DNA from 2 places in the Streptomyces sp. NPDC107581 genome. Region 2 is predicted to be linked to the other one. Evidence: riboswitches for the same ligand, from Rfam matches in the RefSeq annotation. Region 2 holds a riboswitch; the other holds the start of a gene.

What was found. A riboswitch is a leader RNA that binds a small molecule or an ion and turns the genes downstream of it on or off. The one in region 2 is predicted to bind ZMP and ZTP.
Region 1: another riboswitch for ZMP and ZTP. It lies ahead of ACZ7P3_RS19210 (glycine hydroxymethyltransferase); the one in region 2 lies ahead of ACZ7P3_RS10490 (maleylpyruvate isomerase family mycothiol-dependent enzyme).

The regions. Positions count from the first base shown of each region.
Region 1 is NZ_JBVKBH010000007.1:73,680-81,274, reverse strand. It holds gene ACZ7P3_RS19230 (DMT family transporter) at 1-212, opposite strand, end outside; gene ACZ7P3_RS19225 (hypothetical protein) at 356-724, shown strand; gene ACZ7P3_RS19220 (glutathionylspermidine synthase family protein) at 741-1,925, shown strand; gene rocD (ornithine--oxo-acid transaminase) at 2,049-3,302, opposite strand; ZMP/ZTP riboswitch at 3,347-3,435, shown strand; gene ACZ7P3_RS19210 (glycine hydroxymethyltransferase) at 3,467-4,930, shown strand; gene trpS (tryptophan--tRNA ligase) at 5,169-6,182, shown strand; gene ACZ7P3_RS19200 (2'-5' RNA ligase family protein) at 6,412-6,996, shown strand; gene ACZ7P3_RS19195 (decaprenylphospho-beta-D-erythro-pentofuranosid-2-ulose 2-reductase) at 7,015-7,595, opposite strand, start outside.
Region 2 is NZ_JBVKBH010000004.1:112,212-119,806, forward strand. It holds gene ACZ7P3_RS10475 (universal stress protein) at 1-36, opposite strand, end outside; gene ACZ7P3_RS10480 (response regulator) at 384-1,085, shown strand; gene ACZ7P3_RS10485 (hypothetical protein) at 1,240-2,346, opposite strand; gene ACZ7P3_RS10490 (maleylpyruvate isomerase family mycothiol-dependent enzyme) at 2,519-3,301, opposite strand; ZMP/ZTP riboswitch at 3,322-3,413, opposite strand; gene ACZ7P3_RS10495 (NAD(P)H-binding protein) at 3,969-4,817, opposite strand; gene ACZ7P3_RS10500 (nuclear transport factor 2 family protein) at 4,814-5,239, opposite strand; gene ACZ7P3_RS10505 (TetR/AcrR family transcriptional regulator) at 5,326-5,934, shown strand; gene ACZ7P3_RS10510 (S1 family peptidase) at 6,283-7,443, opposite strand.

The DNA of each region.
Region 1 (7,595 bases), on a different contig from region 2:
ACCGCGTAGATCGGGATCGAGCGCAGCGCCGCGATCTGGAACAGGAAGCCGAGTCCGTCCAGTGCCAGTCCCGCCAGATAACGCCACTGCCTGAGCGCCCGCAGCAGCAGCGCGGCCTCGCCGCCTCCGCCCGTACCGGCTTCCCGCGCGGCGACCGCCTGCAACACCGTCGCCGTACCGAAGCAGACCGCCGCGGCCAGGGCACACACCATTCCAAAGAGCACGAAGTGACTCTAGGGTAGGCGCGATCCGGCCACCCCCCTCGGTGCCCGTTCCCGCCGGTCTCTAGGCTGGCGGCCGAAAACGGGCCCGACCGACGGGCGTTCAACGGGCAGCCAACGGGGGAGACACCAGCATGGACACCGCACGCCGACGACTTCGCTCCGGAACCGTCCTCCTGGGCGGGATGGGCCTGCTGGCCACCGCCCTGACCGCCTGCTCGTCCTCCGCCCCGGACAAGCGCTGCGTCGACCGCAACAGCTACCAGCTCGCCAAGGGCTACAAGGTCGTCTCCGACAAGAACTGCGGGACGACGAAGGCCTCCGTGAACGGCGCCTGGTACTACGGCGGCAAGAAGAAGGGCTCCTGGGTCGACAGCGGCTCCTTCACCAGGCCGAGCAAGGGATCCGGCTCCGGTTCCGGCTACTCGTCGAGCGGCGGCGGCCACCACAGCGGGGTCCACCGCGGCGGCTTCGGCGGCGGCCACGGCAGCTCCGGCGGCTGAACCCAAGGAGCCGATCATGGAACGCCGTACGACCACTCCGCGCCCCGGCTGGCAGCAGACCGTCGAGGCACAGGGGCTCGTCTACCCCCTGACCCGCCACCCCGACGGCGAACTGCGCCCCTACTGGGACGAGAGCGCCTACTACGCCTTCAGCCTCGACGAGATCGAGAGGCTGGAAGAGACCGTCGAGGAACTGCACCGGATGTGCCTGGCGGCCGCCGGGCACATCGTGGCGGAGAACCGCCTCGCCGACCTCGGCATCACCGACCCGCGCATCGCCGGGGCCGTCACCGAGGCCTGGCACCGCCGCGCCGAACTGCCGGCCGTCTACGGCCGGTTCGACCTGCGCTACGACGGCACGGGCCCGGCCAAGCTGCTGGAGTACAACGCGGACACCCCGACCTCCCTGGTCGAGGCCGCCTCCCCCCAGTGGTTCTGGATGGAGGAGCGCTTCCCCGGCGCCGACCAGTGGAACTCCCTGCACGAACGCCTCGTGGACGCCTGGCGGGTACAGGCGAAGCTGCTCCCGCCGGGCAGCCCCCTGCACTTCGCGCACTCCAGCGCCGACGAACTCGGCGAGGACCTGATGACGGTCGCCTATCTGAAGGAGACCGCCGAGCAGGCCGGCCTCGACACGGACTGGATCTCCATGGAGGAGATCGGCTGGGACACCCTCTCCGGCCGGTTCGTCGACAACCGGCTCCGGTTCATCCGCAGCATCTTCAAGCTCTACCCCTGGGAGTGGCTCACCTCCGACCTCTTCGCCGGACACGTCCTCGACACCCTCGACAACGGCGGCGGCACCGGCAGCACCCTGTGGATCGAACCGGCCTGGAAGATGCTCCTGAGCAACAAGGCCCTCCTCGCGATCCTCTGGGAGCTGTACCCCGGCCACCCCAACCTGCTCCCCGCCTACCTGGACGGCCCGCGCGAGCTGGCCGAGGCGGGCGGCTACGTCGCCAAGCCCCTGCTGGGCCGCGAGGGCGCGGGCGTGACCGTCCACGAGCCCGGCGCGCCCGCGGTCCTGCGGGACGAGCCCTGCTGCTACCAGCAGCTCGCCCCGCTGCCCGCCTTCGACGGCAACCACGTCGTCCTCGGCGCCTGGGTCGTCCAGGACGAGCCCGCCGGCCTCGGCATCCGCGAGTCCTCCGGCCTGATCACCGACGAGTACGCCCGCTTCCTGCCGCACGTGATCCTCTAGCCGGCCAGGCCTTCAGGCCCTGGGGGAACCTTTCGGGCGTTCAGGAAACCCCTCGGGCCCAGAAACCCCCCAGGCCCCAGGAACCCCTCAGGCCCCAGAAACCCCCCAGGCCCCAGGAACCCCTCAGGCCTCCAGGACCGCGCTCAGCTGGGCGAGCCCCCAGTCCAGATCCTCCTCGGAGACGACCAGCGGCGGAGCGATCCGGATGGTGAACCCGTGGGTGTCCTTGACCAGCACACCCCGGTCCATCAGCCGCTCCGACACCTCCCGCCCGGTGCCGACCCGCGGGGCGATGTCCACCCCGGCCCACAGCCCGCGCCCGCGCACCGCCGTCACCCGGCCCGTGCCGAGCAGCGCGCGCAGCCCGTCGTGGAGCCGTGCCCCCAGCTCCGTCGCCCGCGCCTGGAACTCGCCCGAGCGCAGCATCGCGATCACCTCCAGCGCCACCGCGCAGGCCAGCGGGTTCCCGCCGAACGTCGAGCCGTGCTCGCCCGGCCGGAACACCCCGAGCACGTCCGCGCTCGACACCACCGCCGACACCGGCACGATCCCGCCGCCCAGCGCCTTCCCCAGCACATACACGTCCGGGACGACCCCCTCGTGCTCGCAGGCGAAGGTCCGCCCGGTCCGGCCGAGACCCGACTGGATCTCGTCGGCGACGAAGAGCACGTTCCGCTCACGGGTCAGCTCCCGCACCCCCGGCAGATAGCCGGCCGGCGGCACGATCACCCCCGACTCGCCCTGGATCGGCTCCAGCAGCACGGCGACGGTGTTCTCGGTGAGCGCCGACCGCATCGCCGTGAGATCCCCGTACGGCACGATCTCGAACCCCGGCGTGTAGGGCCCGAAGTCCGCCCGTGCCTCCGGATCGGTGGAGAAGCTGATCACGGTCGTCGTACGCCCGTGGAAGTTGCCGCCCGCGACCACGATCTTCGCCATCTCGGAGGGCACCCCCTTCACCCGGTACCCCCACTTCCGGGCCGTCTTCACCGCGCTCTCCACCGCCTCGACGCCCGTGTTCATCGGCAGCACCATCTCCATGCCGCACAGCTCGGCCAGCTCGGTGCAGAACGCGGCGAACCGGTCGTGGTGGAAGGCGCGGGACGTCAGCGTCACCCGCTCCAGCTGCCGCCTGGCCGCCTCCACCAGCCGCCGGTTGCCGTGGCCGAAGTTGAGCGCCGAGTATCCGGCCAGCAGATCCAGATAGCGCCGTCCCTCCACATCCGTCATCCAGGCGCCCTCCGCCGTGGCCACGACCACGGGCAGTGGATGGTAGGTGGGCGCACTGTGCGCGTCTGCGGCGGCGATGAGGTCTTCAGCAGTGGTCACGGCCTCTCCCGGATAGGACGGTGGCCCCCTTCCTATCTCCGCTCGCATGGTGGACGCGGGATCTCGCCCCCGTGGCGCGCCCGGTAGGCTGATCAGCGGGCCGTGACTGGCGCGCTGGGATGGGACGGACCATCGGGGAGCGGCCCGAGCGGGAACTGTGCCGTGCGCCTGGGCCGAACCGAACATGCCGAACGCCACGTCCGGAGGTCCCGATGCCTGAGAATGCCCCCCATTCCGCGTCTCTTTCCGCCGAGTCCACCGCCTTCCGCGCCGCCCTCGACGTGATCCGCGCCGTCGAACCGGGCGTCGCCGACGCCATCGGCCAGGAGGTGGCCGACCAGCGCGAGATGCTCAAGCTGATCGCCTCGGAGAACTACGCCTCCCCGGCCACGCTGCTCGCCATGGGCAACTGGTTCAGCGACAAGTACGCCGAGGGCACCATCGGCCGCCGCTTCTACGCCGGCTGCCGCAACGTCGACACGGTGGAGTCCCTGGCCGCCGAGCACGCCAAGGCGCTGTTCGGCGCCCGGCACGCCTACGTCCAGCCGCACTCCGGCATCGACGCCAACCTCGTCGCCTTCTGGGCCGTCCTCGCGGACCGGGTGGAGGTCCCCTTCCTGGAGAAGACCGGCGTCCGCCAGGTCAACGAGCTCTCCGAGGCCGACTGGGCCGAGCTGCGCCAGGCCTTCGGCAACCAGCGCATGCTCGGCATGTCCCTGGACGCCGGCGGCCACCTCACCCACGGCTTCCGCCCGAACATCTCCGGCAAGATGTTCGACCAGCGCTCCTACGGCACCGACCCGGCCACCGGCCTGATCGACTACGAGGCCCTGCGCGCCCAGGCCCGCGAGTTCAAGCCCCTGATCATCGTCGCGGGCTACTCCGCCTACCCCCGCCTGGTGAACTTCCGGATCATGAGGGAGATCGCCGACGAGGTCGGGGCGACCCTCATGGTCGACATGGCCCACTTCGCGGGCCTGGTCGCCGGCAAGGTCCTGACCGGCGACTTCGACCCGGTCCCGCACGCCCAGATCGTCACCACCACGACCCACAAGTCCCTGCGCGGCCCGCGCGGCGGCATGGTCCTGTGCGACGACTCCCTCAAGGACCAGGTCGACCGCGGCTGCCCGATGGTCCTCGGCGGCCCGCTCCCGCACGTGATGGCCGCCAAGGCGGTCGCCCTCGCCGAGGCACGCCGGCCGTCCTTCCAGGACTACGCCCAGCGCATCGTCGACAACTCCCGCGCACTGGCGGAGGGGCTGATGCGCCGGGGCGCGACCCTGGTCACCGGCGGCACCGACAACCACCTCAACCTGATCGACGTGGCCACCTCCTACGGCCTCACCGGCCGCCAGGCCGAAGCGGCCCTCCTCGAATCGGGCATCGTCACCAACCGCAACGCCATCCCGGCGGACCCGAACGGCGCCTGGTACACCTCCGGCATCCGCATCGGCACCCCGGCGCTCACCACCCGGGGCCTGGGCACGGCGGAGATGGACGAGGTGGCGGGCCTGATCGACCGCGTCCTCACCACCACCGAGCCGGGCACCACCAAGTCGGGCGCCCCGTCCAAGGCGGCCCACGTCCTGGACGCGAAGGTGGCGCAGGAGATCTCCCAGCGGGCGACGGACCTGGTGGCGGGCTTCCCGCTGTACCCCGAGGTCGACCTGGGCTGACCCGCCCGCCCTTCACGAGGCCCGCACGGGGCTCCTCGCGCGGCGGCCCGGCACTGCGCCGGGCCGCCGCGCGGCGCATCGGGAAGCCGCCGCCGGCCGCCACGCCCGCAGGAGTCCTGGTCCGGGCCCGGCCGGCGCCGATCGCACCCGGCTTGATCATCCACCGGACGATCAAGCGGAACGAGCCGGAATCCCCCGGTGTCCTCAGGGGGAGCGCGCAGCTGAGAGAATGGTGAACATGGCCACTGACCGACCCCGCGTGCTCTCCGGAATCCAGCCCACCGCAGGCTCGTTCCACCTCGGCAACTACCTCGGCGCCGTCCGCCAGTGGGTGGCCCTGCAGGAGTCCCACGACGCGTTCTACATGGTCGTCGACCTGCACGCGATCACGGTCCCGCAGGACCCCGCGGAGCTGCGTGCCAACACCCGGCTGGCCGCCGCGCAGCTGCTGGCCGCGGGCCTGGACCCGGACCGGTGCACGCTCTTCGTGCAGAGCCATGTGCCCGAGCACGCCCAGCTCGCCTGGATCATGAACTGCCTCACCGGCTTCGGCGAGGCCTCCCGCATGACCCAGTTCAAGGACAAGTCCGCCAAGCAGGGCGCCGACCGCGCGTCCGTCGGCCTGTTCACGTACCCGATCCTGCAGGTCGCGGACATCCTGCTGTACCAGGCGCACGAGGTGCCGGTCGGCGAGGACCAGCGCCAGCACATCGAGCTGACCCGTGACCTGGCCGAGCGCTTCAACGGGCGCTTCGGCCCGACCTTCACCGTCCCCAAGCCGTACATCCTCAAGGAGACGGCGAAGATTTATGACCTGCAGGACCCGTCGATCAAGATGAGCAAGTCGGCGTCCACGCCGAAGGGCCTCATCAACCTGCTCGACGAGCCGAAGACGACGGCGAAGAAGGTCAAGAGCGCGGTCACCGACACGGACACGGTGATCCGTTTCGACACCGAGAGCAAGCCCGGCGTCAGCAACCTGCTCACGATCTACTCGACGCTCACCGGGACCGGCATCGCCGACCTGGAGGCGTCCTACGAGGGCAAGGGCTACGGCGCGCTCAAGACGGACCTCGCCGAGGTCATGGTCGAGTTCGTGACGCCGTTCCGGGAGCGCACCCAGCAGTACCTGGACGACCCCGAGACGCTCGACTCGGTCCTCGCCAAGGGCGCGGAGAAGGCGCGTGCCGTCGCCGCGGAGACGCTTGCGCAGGCGTACGAGCGGGTGGGTTTCCTGCCGGCCAAGCACTGAGCCGCGAGCCGGGGCAGCACCGGGCGCCCGGGGGCACCGGGAAGGCGTCCGGGGGCACCGGGAAGCACCCGGGAGCACCGCGGCGTACGCCGCACGCATGTCCGAGAGGGCAGAGCGCTGCACATCACTTCTGCTGCGCCTGCCCACAGGACATCCGTGGCCGTACAGTCAATATCCGACGGCCCGGACGAAGCGGCCGAGAAGAGAAAACACGACGACGGGAGACGACGTGGGGACCGTAACGATCGGCGTGTCGATCGCGGTCCCGGAGCCTCACGGCAGCCTGCTCCAGGAGCGGCGCGCGGGCTTCGGCGACCCCGCGGCTCACGGCATCCCCACGCATGTCACCCTGCTGCCGCCGACCGAGGTGGCGGCCGCCGGCCTGCCGGCGGTGGAGGCCCATCTCCTGGAGGTCGCCGCGGCCGGCCGGCCGTTCCCGATGCGGCTGTCCGGGACCGGCACCTTCCGGCCCCTGTCCCCGGTGGTCTACGTCCGTGTAGTCCGGGGTGCGGAGGACTGCAGCAGGCTGCAGCAGCGCATCCGCGAGGCCTCCGGGCCCGTGGCGCGCGACCTGCAGTTCCCGTACCACCCGCACGTCACGGTCGCGCACGGCATCGACGACGCGGCGATGGACCGCGCCTTCGCGGGGCTGGCCGACTTCGAGGCCGAGTGGCCGTGCACCGGCTTCGCGCTGTACGAGCAGGGCGTCGACGAGGTGTGGCGCAAGCTGCGCGAGTACGCGTTCGGCGGGTCCGTGGTGCCGCCGCAGGGGGGCCGTCCCGACATCGAGCGCGGGACGATCGCCAGCCGGTAGCCCCGGCCCCCGGCTCCGTCAGAGCGGCAGTCTGCGGTACAGCGCCCGCGGTGCGTGCCGCAGCGCCGACATCACCAGCCGCAGTGCTCCGGGTACCCACACGGTCTCCGAGCGGCGGCGCAGGCCCAGTTCGACGGCCGTGGCGACCGCTTCGGGGGTGGTGGCGAGCGGCGTCTCGGGCAGTCCGTCGGTCATCCTCGTGCGGACGAACCCGGGGCGTACGACCATGACGTGCACGCCGGTGCCGTGCAGCGCGTCGCCGAGGCCCTGGGCGAAGGTGTCGAGGCCGGCCTTGCTGGAGCCGTAGATGAAGTCGCCGCGACGGGCCCGTTCCCCGGCGATCGAGGAGAGGACCACCAGGGAGCCGTGGCCCTGGGTCTGCAGGGCGCGGGCGGCGACCAGGCCGGCCGATACGGCTCCGGTGTAGTTGGTCTGGGCGACCTCGACGGCACGCAGCGGGTCGCGCTCGTCGTAGGCCTGGTCGCCCAGGATGCCGAAGGCGAGCAGCACCATGTCGATGCCGTCCTCGGCGAACACCTTGCCGAGGACCGTCTCGTGGGAGGCGGGGTCGAGGGCGTCGAAGGCGACCGTGCGGACGT
Region 2 (7,595 bases):
CGAGCCGTCGAAGCCTACGGTGACGGTCCGGGTCATGGACTCCACCTCCCGGGTCGGGAACCCACTTCCAACGTGCTGGTCCGGCGCCGACGGGAGCAGGGGCCGTTCGTCCCCGTCCGGGACCGACCGACCCGGGTGTGCGCGGGCAGCGGCCCGCCCGCGATCATCGTCCGTGCGGACGCGCCCGGGCCCCGGGGCCGCGCGGTTCCTGGTCGGGAGAGCGTCGCGCGGGCAGCCCGCGTCCGACGGCTGGAGTTCGCTCTCGCGCGCCGCGACCATGGGGTGAGTAGGGCCGGTCGGCCCTAGTGCGCACGGCGCCGACGGGTGATGATCAGCGTCGTGGACAGCCCGGAGCCTGTCCCTGCCGGGAACGAGAGGTCGTCATGACCGCGACACGCATCTTCACGGAGCAGAACCCGATCCGCGTGTTCCTGCTGGACGACCACGAGGTCGTGCGCCGCGGACTGACCGACCTGCTGGACGCCGAACCGGACATCTCCGTGGTCGGCGAGGCGGGCACCGCCGAGCACGCTCTGGCCCGCGGCCCCGCGCTGCGCCCGGACGTCGCCGTCCTCGACGTCCGGCTGCCCGACGGGAACGGCATCTCGGTCTGCCGGGAACTGCGCAGCCGGATGCCGGATCTGGCATGTCTGATGCTGACCTCGTTCGACGACGAGGACGCTCTGCTGGACGCGATCATGGCCGGGGCGTCCGGGTACGTCCTGAAGCAGATCAAGGGGTCCGACCTGGTGTCGGCGGTCCGCACCGTCGCCTCGGGCCAGTCGATGCTGGACCCCGCGACGACGGCCCGCCTCATGCGGTCCCTGCGGGCCGACCCTGCCGCGGCGCCCTCACTACCGCCCGAACTGGCGGGCCTGTCACCGCGCGAACGGGACATCCTCGCCCTGATCGGCGACGGCCTGACCAATCGTGAGATCGGCAACAAGCTGTACCTGTCCGAGAAGACCGTCAAGAACCACATCTCACGGCTGCTGGCCAAGCTGGGGGTGCAGCGCCGGGTCCAGGCCGCGGTCCTCGCCTCCCACCTCGAACAGCACGCCTCCGAGGAGAGCCCCGCGCGCTGAGGGCTGCCGCGGAGGCCTGTACGGAGTCGTCGACCGGACCAAGGGAGGACATGCCGGGCGGGTGCGCATCCCCCGCTTGGTCTAGTCGGTGGACGCTGCGCATGTTCGACACTTCGGGAGGTACGAGAGTCGGCGCCGTTCGATTGCCAGTCGACTAGAAGATGTCGGCCGATCCGTCCTGCGTGAGTTTCTCGAGGATCGCGCGCATCCACGGGGCGCGAACGGCCGGTAGCCGGACCAAGGTGTGCTGGAACGTTCCCCGGTCGGCCCGGAACAGGTAGTTGGGGCGCGGCGGGAGCGGGTCGTCGCGGAGGACGTCTTGCGGTATGCCGCCCGACGCGGGAACCGGCAAGTACGGCTGGGGAGAGACCAGCCACAGCCACACCCCCAGCGGCAGGGGCACCGGGTATGCCGATGCAGCCGGGCCGGCGGGGGCCCAAGTCTGACCCGTCCGGGGATGGACCGGTACGAGGAGGATGCCAACGCCCGCGTCGGGGGAGGGTTCTCCTGGTCCAGCCAGGACGGCGCGCCGCGTCGGCAGGCCAGCGGGCAGCAGGGTGTCGAGCGCGCGTTGGAACACGTCCGCGGTGAGACCGTTGGGGACCTTTACCGGCTGTCCTTCGGAGGCCACCAGCAGGTGGGCGAGAGCCTGGCCGGCTGCCGCCTCCCATTGCGGACTCCACGACCAGTAGTGGCTCGGCCCAAACCGTCCTCCCCATGAGGCAATCGGCTCGAAGGGGGGCGTGCTCTCCCCCCTCTCTGCCAGCTCCGCCCAGGAGAACGGCGCAGCGTGGACACCGTCGACGAGTACGCGGCGCACGGCGTCCGAGCTGAGCCGCACTGCCTGCCAGAGCGAGCAATCGTCGACCCTGGTCGCCACGGGCAGGTCGCACGCTTCGCAGGCCATGTTGGGCCCGTCGGCCCCGTCGAGGCCACAGCAGGCACCGCCGCGCTTCTCGGGCATGAGCCGGGTTCCGCGGATATCGCCGGGCGCGATGACGATCGCCCCGGGCGTGCTGTCGGACAGGGCGTAGACCGGCGCGTAGATGCCGCGCGCCTCCGCCTCGCCCGGATCAATCTCGTCCCACATCCGCCACGGCCCTCTCCAGGGGTCCGGGTCCACTGCAAACGTCCCTGACTCCATGAGCACCGGAAGCTGGACCCCATTCCCGTACTTCTGACGGGCGTGGGCCGGAAGGGAGACCTGGGACAAGGGGACGGTCAGCCCGGCATCGCACCGCACACAAACGAAAACGAACAAAAGCCCCCTCCGTATGGGAAACAGCTGCATCGTCGCAGCTCGGCGGCAGCCCGCCAACGTGTTTTCTCATCCGTCATGGACGGTCAACTCAGCGTGGGCGAATGCCAGCCGCCGTCCCTGAGGAAGCCACGCGGCTTGGTCCGGAAAAGGGCGGCGGTGAGTGCGGCCCGCTTCAGGTGACGCCGTCTTCGCCGGCGCGGCCCCAGCCCGGGGACGGCGGCTGCGGCCAGGCCGGCCGACGCGGCAGAGTTGACGTCGGCCGGTCGGACACCAGCCCGGCGGCGGACGTCCGGCCGCTGAGCCAGCCGAGCAGTGCGTGGCCGGGGCCGGCGATCGCCGGACCGCCCGGGCAGACCTCCCAGGACCGTCCGAGATCGACCGCTTCGACCGAGGAAACGGCGAAGCCCTGGGCCTTGAGTGCGGCGAGCGTGTCATCGAGTGCCCAGCAGACGTACGCGGCCGGCCAGTCCGCGGTGCGATAGCCGAGGTCCAGGTCCAGGTGGTGCGTCTCCAGTTCACGCAGACACCGTCGCAGGGTGTACCAGGCGGGGTGCCGCCAGCCTGCCAGGGCGGTGACCATGCTCTCCCAGGCGGTCGCAGGCATGTCCCGGGCCTCCGACACGAACCGCGCCAGGCGGCAACGCACTTCGGCGACCAGGTCGGCGGCGGGCAGCCCGGCGGTCTCCTCGACCGCCCGGGCCAGGGCCGCCGCGTCCCTGCGCGGCCCCGGCTCGGCGCCCGTACGGGCCAGGCGCAGCAGCCACACGTAGGCGTCGGCGCTGTGGGCCACATGGGCCAGCACATGGCCCCGTGTCCAGTGCTCCAGCCGTGAGGGGGCTCGCAGTCCATCGTCGGTCCGGCCCGCTGCGGCCCGGGTGAGCCGGTTGCCCGAGCGGACGACGTCGTCGATCAGGTCATGGATGCCTGCCCTACTCATCGCGGCGGGACTGGTCATGCGCACTCCTGAGCCTCGCGGTGAATCGCCCAGGCGCGCGGCACGGACCCATGACGGCCGAGCCGCTCCCCGGTGGTGGTCCACCCTCGACGCCAGTCACGGCCCTCGGCCACCCTAAGAGATGGCAACCGCCGCCGACAGGCTGCAGGCTGCACCTCAAGGACCCCTTCGCTCACGGGCCTTGCTGCGCGGCGACTTCCACCCTCGCGACCGGGCCGGGGAAGGGCCCGTCCTGTCCGAACCGGATCCACCGACGCCGCGGCGGGTCCAAGAGCTCGCCGAGTCCGGTCCCCGGCATCCCGCCCGCCACCGCCGGCCGAGACAGGGCCGCCGCCGCAGGCGGTCGCGCCGAGGGCCAGGGCGGTGAACCGGCCCGCAGGCGGGGCGCGTTGAACGCCCGCAGCAGGGACATCATGCCTGTGCCGACCGGGATCTGCTGCGCCGTTCCCGGAAGCGCGTGGCGGGTTACGACGGCTTCACCGAGGACCGAGCCCCCGGCCGACGTCCGAGCCCCCGCGGACGGCCGTACCACCGTGGACGGCCGTACCACCGTGGACGGCCGCGCCACCATGGAACGCCGAGCCGCCATGGAACGCCGAGCCACCAGGGACGGCCGCGCAGCGATTGCGCAGGGGCTCGTACCAGACCTGCCGACCCTCCGGTCACCTCAGCCGCTGCGTCGCATCTCTCTTTCAAGGACGGTGCGGAAGGTGTGCGCAGGCCGACCGGTGAGGCGCTGGACGGTGTCGGTGATCCGGTCCTCGGCCCCTTCGGCGATGGCACGGTCCATGCCGGCCAGCATGGCGGCGAACTCGGGCGGCATCAGCGCCGTGAGGCGGTCGCGCATGCCCTCGAAGGACAGACCGCGGTGGACGACAGGCCGGCCGGTGACCTCCGTGACGATGGCGGCGATGTCGTCGTAACTGAGTGCCTCCGGTCCCGTGAGGACGAGATCGGTGTCGGGGGCGCAGTCATCGGTCAGGGCGTGGGCGGCGACGGCGGCGATGTCGTCGGCGTCGACGAAGCCGACCCGGCCGGTCCCGGTGGCGGTCCGGATGGTGCCGTCCTCGCGGATGTCCCGGGCGTGCGCGTGCTCGCCGGTGAAGTTCTGCATGAACCAGGAGGGGCGCAGCACCGCCCACTGGTCGAACAGACCTGGCAGGGCCTGGTGCACCTTGCCCACCGCCGGGCCGCCCGCGGGAACCGCCGAGGAGCTGAGGAGCACTGCGCGGTGCGCGCCTGCGGCGCGGGCCTGCCGGAGGAAGGGCAGCATGATCGGCGCCGGGTCGAAGTCGCCGAGGGGCGGGACGAGGTAGACGCGGTCGACCCCGTCGAGGGCGGCGGCGTGGGTGGCGGGGTCGTGCCAGTCGAAGCGCACCGCCTCCGCGCCGGGGACCGGGGTGGCGTGCCGGCCGGCGGCTCTGACGCGGTGGCCGGCCGCCGTCAGCCGCGCGGTGGTGCGGCTGCCGGTGGTGCCGGTGGCGCCGATGACCAGAGTGGTGCCGGTGCTGGTCATCGGCTGCTCCCGGCGAAGTCGGTGCCGGACTCGAGGACGGCGAGGGGATTCCAGTAGTCGCGGTAGGAGGTGATGTGCCCGTCGTGGACGGTCACGACGGCGATGTAGGTCATGTCGAAGGGGCTGTCGGTCTTCACCAGGCGGCCGACGCCGCGCATCTCGACCACGATGGTCTCCGGATCGGTGGTCCGGTGGATCCGCAGGTCGGGGAAGTCGTGCAGATCGATGTGGTCGGGGTAGGGGCGCATGTAAGCGGCGATGGCCTCCTTGCCCTCCAGGCGCCCGGGCCGGCCCTGGGGGGCGAAGGGGAACTCCATGACGCCGTCATCGGCCCACAGGGCGACCCACGCGGGAATGTTCTTGTCCAGGAGAAGTCGCAGGCTGTGGCGGTACAGATCCTCGGGGGAGGTCGGTGCGGACATGGGTGTCCTCCATCTCGTAATATCCGGACCAAGGGTCCGCTTTGACGATACGGACCCGGGGTCCGCTTTGCAAACGAAGGAACCACATGACCGAGCGCAAGCCCCGCAGGGACGCTGCCCGTAACCGGGAGGCCGTCCTCGCGGCCGCCGACGCCCTGTTCGCCCGCCGCGAGAGCCCCGACGACGTCACCATGGCCGATGTCGCGGCCGCGGCCGGCGTCGGCAAGGGAACGCTCTTCCGCGCCTTCGGCGATCGCGCCGGGCTGCTGCGTGCGCTGTACGAGGCGCGTCTCGAACCGATCAGAGAGGCCATCGCGGCCGGCCCCCCGCCCCTGGGGCCCGCCACCCCAGCGCATCAGCGCGTACCCGCTCTCCTCGACGCCGTCCTGTGCTTCAAGCTCGACAACCGCCGTCTCGCGCTCGCCCTGGAGGAGGGCGGGAGCAGCAGCCCTTACCAGGCGGAGCACTACGAGAGGTGGCACGAGCTGCTCCGAGCCGTGCTGGAGCAGCTCCCCGGCTCGGCCGACAGCGGCTTCACCGCCCATGCGCTGCTCGCCGCCACCCGGGCCGACCTCGTCGAGTACCTGGCGGAACGTGAGCGCGTGCCGCGCGAACGGATGCGGGCACAACTGGCGGACTTCACCAGGAGGGTTCTGGGCCCGCCCGCACCGCAGGAAGGGGTCGCCGAGGGCTGATCGGAGAGCGGGGACGAGCGCGCGCCCTGACCCGTCGCCGCCGGCCGGACCGCCGTACCCCTCCCCACGGGGGCCGCTCGGCTGCACACATCAGCGGCTTCCCGACCGCCCGCTGGACGGCCGACCTCGACCCTGGAGCCGGACTTCGGCCGCACCCTCGGCACGAACAGCGGCACGGTCTTCGGCATCGACGGCATGTCCACCGCGAACGGCGCCCTGGACGCGCCGTTCACGAACAACGGCACCGACCACCGCGCGCGGCGGTCCCCGTGCACGGATCGCCGCCCTTGCGCGAGGGGGTTCCGCCCTGCCGTCGGCCGGCGGAACCCCCTTCGAGCGGTCGGACGGTCAGGCGGTCTGCAGGGTCAGGCCGTAGCGGTCGAGGATCTCGTTGACCGGCTGGAACCAGGTCTCGCCGCCACCGGTGCAGTCGCCCCAGCCGCCGGAGGTGACACCTTGCGCCTGGTCGCCGCTGATGAAGGAGCCGCCGGAGTCGCCGGGTTCGGCACAGACGCTGGTCTTCGTCAGCTCGTACACCGCGCCCTGACTGTAGTTGACGGTCTCGTCGAGAGCCTCCACCGTGCCGCAGTGCCAGTGCGAGGTCGATCCCGACCGGCAGACGGAGGAGCCGGGGGGTGCGACGGCCGAGCCCCGCACCAGCTGGTCGGACACCGTGCCCCAGCCGAGCACGACCGGCACCGTCCACCAGCCGCTGCCCACGCTCACCCAGGCGTAGTCGTCGCCCGGGAACGAGGATCCCTGGAAATCGCCCACGTAGGAGCCGTCCCAGCCGTACACGGCGGCGTACGGCCCGCCGCAGTGCCCGGCGGTGACGAACCCGCCGTACACCGAGAAGCCGATGGAGCAGCGGACGTTGCCCGTGTAGTAGGGGTCGCCGCCGACCGTGCCCGCGGCGAGGGTGGCCGGCGCCTTCGCGACCGTCTCGACGGTGACCTGGCCCGCCCGGCGGGCAGCGGCCAGGAACCGCTGGACATCGTTGTCGCCGGCCTTGCCCCGGACCACGTCGACGACGATCGCGCCGACCGCCGGATCGACATGCCAGCTGCTCACGCCCGCGGGTGCGGAGAGCCGGTCGATGTGTGCCTTGGCCGCATCGAGCTCGCGGGCGCTGTGCCGGACGGTGCGGACCGTGGCACCGGCGGCCCGGAGCGCCTGGCGGGTGGCCGCGGAGGCGCCCGGGGTGACGGCCACGGTCAGCCGCCCGCTCTTCGCGTCGAACCAGGAGCCGCCGTACGCGTCCCCGGCGGCCTTGCGGGCCTTGGGGTCGAGTTCCGTGGCCGCCCGCTCGGCCTTGAGACGCGCCTCGGCCTGAGCCTTCGTCAGGCCGAAGTCGTGCTGCATGGCGGAGAGGAGTCCGTCGGAGGCGGGTGCGGGAGCCGTGGGGGCGGCGGAGTCGCTCGCCGATGCGGGGAGCGTGCCGGCGGCGGTCAGACCGCCGAGCGTCAGCAGTGCGGCCAGGCCGGTGTGCAGAAGTCTCCTGCGTCTCATGGAAGTTGCCCTTCGTCGTTCCAGCTGAGTGGGGGTGGAACAGCCGAGACATGAGAGCGCTCTCATCCGTGCGGGGCAGAGCCTAGCCGCCCTCGCAAGTCAGGTCCATGCCAATAGGGGCCCCATGTGAACCCGCCAAGGGTCTCGTGCCA